One region of the Exiguobacterium sp. S22-S28 genome, then DNA from elsewhere that is predicted to be linked to it. Evidence: a T-box and tRNA genes for the amino acid it is inferred to sense, from the RefSeq annotation. Region 1 holds a T-box; the other holds one or more tRNA genes.

The links. A T-box is a leader RNA that pairs with one kind of tRNA and senses whether it is charged. The one in region 1 lies ahead of leuS (leucine--tRNA ligase), so its partner is inferred to be a tRNA-Leu.
Region 2: it encodes a tRNA-Leu, which carries the amino acid that the T-box ahead of leuS (leucine--tRNA ligase) is inferred to sense. The anticodon was not compared.

The regions. Positions count from the first base shown of each region.
Region 1 is NZ_JBHFFC010000015.1:1,811-4,922, forward strand. Features, by position in the region: gene ACHA8N_RS04605 (MDR family MFS transporter) at 1-150, shown strand, start outside; gene ACHA8N_RS04610 (HAD family hydrolase) at 225-869, shown strand; T-box leader at 909-1,129, shown strand; gene leuS (leucine--tRNA ligase) at 1,178-3,112, shown strand, end outside.
Region 2 is NZ_JBHFFC010000028.1:89,518-92,629, forward strand. Features, by position in the region: gene ACHA8N_RS11650 (hypothetical protein) at 1-163, shown strand, start outside; gene ACHA8N_RS11655 (alpha/beta hydrolase) at 187-1,131, shown strand; tRNA gene ACHA8N_RS11660 (tRNA-Leu) at 1,194-1,277, shown strand; gene ACHA8N_RS11665 (transporter substrate-binding domain-containing protein) at 1,512-2,231, shown strand; gene ACHA8N_RS11670 (amino acid ABC transporter permease) at 2,268-2,912, shown strand; gene ACHA8N_RS11675 (amino acid ABC transporter ATP-binding protein) at 2,909-3,112, shown strand, end outside.

The DNA of each region.
Region 1 (3,112 bases):
TCGGCCGGACGGATGATCAGTCCGACCGTCGGTGGATTGATTTATGATGTCTCAGGAATGAATGCCGTCTTCTTGACGTTAATCGGACTGATTATCGTGGCTGGGTTTACATTCATCCGGGCAGTACCGAAGAAAAAACTAGAAGCGTAAAGAAGGTGCGAAAAAAAGAAGTGTCCTCTTTTTTTCGCGCCTTTTTGGTAATCTGATTGAAAGGAGGGAACAGAATGAAAAAAACCGGTCTGATTTTTGATATGGATGGGGTCATCCTGGATAGTGAAATTCAATATTTTAAAGTGCATCAGCAGATGTTCCAGACATTAGCGATTCCGCTCGATCGTATTCAATACGCGACGTTCATGGGGAAAACAGGGGACGAAATGTGGCAGGAACTGATCACCCAACATGATTTGCCGCATTCGACGGAATCGTTGCTTGCGCTTGAACATGAATTATTTCAACAGCATGCCAAGCCGGAAGAGTGTGGGTTAAAAGACGGTGTCCGTGAGTTGATGGCGCTTGCGCGGACGGAAGGATACAAGGTGGCCATTGCGTCGTCGAGTTCACTTGAAAAAATCAAACGCGTCATCACGCATTACGGATTGACGGTCGATGCGTACACAAGCGGATTTGAAGTGCCACGGTCAAAACCGGATCCGGCGATTTTTCGATTGGCAGCACAACGGATTGATCAAGCACCGGAGGCCTGTATCGTCATTGAAGATGCAGCGAACGGCATGATCGGGGCAAAGGAAGCGGGAATGGAAGTCATCGCCTTGCTGGATGATCGAATGCCGGCACAAGCCCTGCATCACGCCGACCATATCGTTTCGTCGCATGCGGCAATCGGAGAAATTTTACGGAACCGTTGACGATAAGGGAAGATTCAGCTTACACTAACACATAGATAGTCCATTGCGACGAACTGAAGTAGTAAGGGAGTCATTCCGTTTAGAGAGCTGGTGGTCGGTGCAAACCAGTCGGAATCATCCTTGAACTCGTCAGGGAGCATGATTCGTGAACAGAAGTAGCGAATCCGGTCCTTCACACCGTTATCCGTGAATCAAGTGGTCTGCTTCAGCAGACAACGTGGGTGGTACCGCGGGAGACAAACCGGTCTTTCGTCCCTATTCCTAGGGGCGGAGACCGGTTTTTTTGTATATTCAGAGGAGGAATAGAGATGCCGTACAATCATCGCGAGATCGAACCAAAATGGCAAGCGCGTTGGGAGCAAGACAATGCGTTCGTAACAACAGAAGATCCAGAAAAAGAAGGGTTTTATGCGCTAGACATGTTTCCTTATCCATCGGGAGCAGGACTGCATGTCGGACACCCGGAAGGATACACGGCAACGGATATCCTCGCACGTATGAAACGCATGCAGGGCTATAACGTCCTTCACCCAATGGGATGGGATGCATTTGGTCTACCGGCGGAACAATACGCCCTTGATACAGGAAATGATCCACGGGAATTCACCGCTCAAAACATCGAGACGTTCAAACGTCAGTTAAAAGATTTAGGGTTTTCTTACGATTGGGACCGTGAAATCAATACGACGGATCCGAAATATTACAAATGGACACAGTGGATCTTTACGAAATTGTATGAACAAGGACTCGCTTTTGTCGACGAAGTAGCCGTCAACTGGTGCCCGGCGCTCGGAACAGTGCTTGCGAACGAAGAAGTCATCGACGGGTTATCCGAACGTGGAAATCATCCGGTCGTCCGTGTCCCGATGCGGCAGTGGGTCTTGAAAATCACAGAGTACGCGGACCGTTTGCTCGAAGATTTGGATGAGCTCGACTGGCCGGAATCCGTCAAAGAAATGCAACGGAACTGGATCGGAAAATCGGAAGGAGCGGAAATCGACTTTACGATTGATGGTCATAAAAAACAAGTGACGGTCTTTACGACACGTCCGGATACCGTATTCGGAGCAACCTATCTTGTCCTTGCACCGGAGCATCCATTCGTCGCGGACATCACGACAACCGATCACGAAGAAGCCGTCAAAACGTACATCGCGTCTGTTCAGACGAAATCGGACTTGGAGCGGACCGATCTTGCGAAAGAAAAAACGGGTGTCTTCACAGGAGCCTTTGCCGTCAATCCGATTTCCGGCGAACGTCTTCCGATCTGGATTGCTGATTATGTCTTAGCGACATACGGAACAGGGGCCATCATGGCAGTTCCGGCACACGATGAGCGGGACCATGAATTTGCGAAACAGTTTGACCTTCCGATCATCGAAGTCGTAAAGGGCGGCAACGTCGACCAAGCAGCGTATACGGGAGAAGGCGAGCATGTCAATTCACAAATGCTCGACGGACTTTCAAAACAAGAGGCCATCGACACGATTATCGCAGAACTGGAGACAAATCAAGTCGGACGGAAAAAAATCACATTCCGGTTGCGTGACTGGTTATTCAGCCGTCAGCGGTACTGGGGAGAACCAATCCCGGTCGTCCACATGGAAGACGGAACAATGAAGACACTTGATAAATCAGAACTTCCGCTTGAATTGCCGATGATTCCGGAAATCAAGCCGTCCGGGACAGGTGAATCTCCATTGGCACTTGCAGAAGACTGGCTCGATTACACGGATCCTGTCACAGGACTTAAAGGACGCCGTGAGACGAACACGATGCCGCAATGGGGCGGCAGCTGCTGGTATTACCTTCGTTTCATCGATCCGCATAACGAAGAAGCGATCGCAGATCCGGAGAAATTAAAATACTGGCTCCCGGTCGATATTTATATCGGTGGAGCAGAGCATGCCGTTCTTCACTTGCTGTATGCCCGCTTCTGGCACAAAGTCTTGTATGACATCGGTGTCGTGCCGACGAAGGAACCGTTCCAAAAGTTGTATAACCAAGGGATGATCCTTGGCGAAAACAACGAAAAAATGTCGAAATCACGCGGAAACGTTATTAATCCGGATGAGATCGTCAAGTCGCACGGTGCGGATACGCTTCGTTTGTACGAAATGTTCATGGGACCACTCGATGCCTCGGTGTCTTGGTCGGAGAACGGTCTGGACGGGGCACGTCGTTTCCTTGATCGTGTCTGGCGTTTGTTCGAACGGACAGCGGACATTCAAGATGTGACGACG
Region 2 (3,112 bases), on a different contig from region 1:
AGAAACGGACTTGTTGGCTGAAATTGTCGATGAAGGATTTACGGGACAAGAATTGGTACAGGAATTTGCTTACCGTAAAGCACAACAGGAGCACCGTCTGCGTCAGCACATTTTACAAGAAGAGGATACGGCATCTTCAGCGCAGCTACAAATTGAGTTATAAGAGCGGATGAGGAGTGGACAGTGATGCGTAAACGAACAAAAATTGGTCTGGGTGTACTTGGATCAGGGATGCTTGCAGCGAGTTATTATTTTTATGAAATGGCAATCGCGACCAACCCTAAACCCTTTTTATCCAACAATCGTGATTTAAGCGACGAAATGGTCCGTTTGATGCAGCCGGGTCAAACGTGGATCAAAGAACAACCGCTTGAGCTGATTGAAGTAACAGCACACGATGGATTGACATTGCGCGGGCATTATTTGCCGCCGCTTGTTCCATCTGAACGGGTTGTGATCCTCGTTCACGGCTATGGAGGTGTTGGTACGGATTTAGCCGGATTTGCTTATTTGTATCACCAAGCCGGTTTCCATGTCATGATGCCGGATAACCGGGGACATGGAAAAAGTGATGGGAATTACATCGGTTTTGGATGGCATGACCGGGAAGACTGTCTCCGGTGGAGTGAATACTTGATTGCGCGTCTAGGTCAAGAAAGTGCGATTTTCTTGCATGGTGTCTCAATGGGCGGTGCAACGGTCCTGATGACGAGTGGGGAAAAGTTGCCGTCACAAATTAAAGGGATCATTTCTGACTGCGCGTACACGTCAGTCAATGCCGTCCTCGCCTATCAAATGAAACGGATGTACCGTTTGCCGCACTTTCCGTTTTTGGCGATGACCAGTATCTTAACGAAACTAAAAGCCGGTTATTTTTTCAGTGAGGCGTCAGCGATCAAACAAGTCAGACGAGCGACTGTCCCTATTTTATTTTTACACGGCGGTGCTGATACGTTTGTTCCGACTTCAATGGTCTATGAATTATACGAAGCCTGTCCGACGGAGAAAGAATTGGTTGTCATTCCAAATGCAGCCCACGCGATGGCTTATTTCGAAGATCCGGATACGTATGATGATGTGGTAGAACAATTCGTTCGCCGTATTTTGAATGAACAGCCAAAAGAAGTCTAAAAAAATCAATGAAACCGTTGACACGAAAACAACTATTTAGTATTCTAGTAACATAAATAGAAGTCGTCGTGGCGGAACTGGTAGACGCGCTAGACTCAGAATCTAGTGGTGGCAACACCGTGGAGGTTCAAGTCCTCTCGGCGGCATTTTAAAGCAAAAATAGGAGTACTCTTCGTAAGAAGGGTGCTCCTATTTTTATTTTGAAAAATTTTAATGTATGCCTTAATAAGTTAGTTCGTAAAATTTGAATTTTTCTGATAAAATATGTGTTAAGGAAAAATTTTTGAAGAAAATACAAGGAAGAAGGCATTTGCTTTCAAGAGAGGAGTAACAACATGAAAAAGCATTTATCGGTTTTATTTTTACTGCTTAGCTGTTTAATGGTATTAAGTGCGTGTAGCATCGGATCAAAAGACGAGGTTTCGAAAGACAAGACATACAAAGTCGGAATCGATGTCACATATCCACCGTTTGAATATAAAGACGGGGACACATATAAAGGAATCGATATTGACCTCATTAAAGCCATTGCGAAGGATCAAGATTTTAAAATCAAGTTTGAAGCAATGGATTTCAGCGGAATCATTCCAGCCCTTCAAGCCAATCAATTGGATGTCGCGATTGCTGGTATGAGCATCACGGATGATCGGAAAAAAGTCGTGACGTTCTCAGACCCTTACTTTAAAGCTGGGTTGATTTTAGTCGTCAAAGAAGATGAAAACAAAATCAAATCAGTTGATGATTTGAAAGGACAGAAAGTAGCTGTCAAAAAGGGAACAACAGGTGCAAAATATGCGACGGATAATGCAGATAAGTTAGGCATTACGGTCACACAATTCAACGACAGTCCTGCGATGTTCCAAGAAGTCAAAAATGGAAATGCTGCAGCATTGATTGAAGATTATCCAGTTATCTCATATGCAAACAAACAACAAAACCTGGGTCTGAAATTAGTCGGGGATCGTTTGAATGGTGATAATTATGGAATCGCCGTCTTAAAAGGTGAAAACGAAGAGTTGATGAAAAAAATCAACAAAGGATTGGCTAACCTCAAAGAAAACGGCGAGTACGATAAAATCGTCGATACGTATTTAAAATAAGCCATTTGAACGAATGACAAGGGAGTTGAGTCACTGATGGAAGTCGCAAAAACGGCGTTTCCGTTTTTCTTGGAAGGGTTACAAATTACCCTTTATATCTTTATCATCGCGGTCATTGTTGGATTTTTAATCGGCTTGATCGTCGCATTGATGCGTTTATCACCACTTAAGATTTTAAACGGAATCGCCATTGTCTATATCGATGTTATTCGGGGAACTCCCTTTATCGTCCAATTGTTCTTTATCTATTTTGGACTCAATTCGCTCGAGTGGCTGTCGATGGACCGGATGTATGCCGGGATTTTGACTGTCGCGATCAATGCTGGAGCCTACTTCGCTGAAATCATCCGGGCCGGGATTCAATCGATTGATAAAGGACAAACTGAAGCAGCCCGTTCCCTTGGTATGACGGGGCGTCAAACGATGACACAAATCATTTTGCCGCAAGCATTTCGTCGTATGTTACCGACGATTACAAATCAATCGATCATCAGCTTAAAAGATACATCGTTATTATCGATCATCGGCATCGCGGATTTGACGCAACAGGGACAAGTGCAACAGGCGACGACGTTTGAACCGTTCATCGTCTGGACCGTCGTCGGTCTGATGTATTTCGTCGTCATCTATCTCCTTTCACTGCTAGGGAAATTTTTGGAACGGAGGTTTACGCTACGATGAGTATCATTGAAGTGAAACAATTAAAGAAGTCGTTTGGCTCGAACGAAGTGTTAAAGGACATTTCCGTTGAAATCAAAGAAAAAGAAGTCGTTTGTGTCATTGGACCTTCTGGGTCCGGAAAAAGTACGTTTCTCCGCTGCTTAAACCGACTGGAAGATATTACAGGCGGCACAGTCGTAGTTGATACACACGACATCACG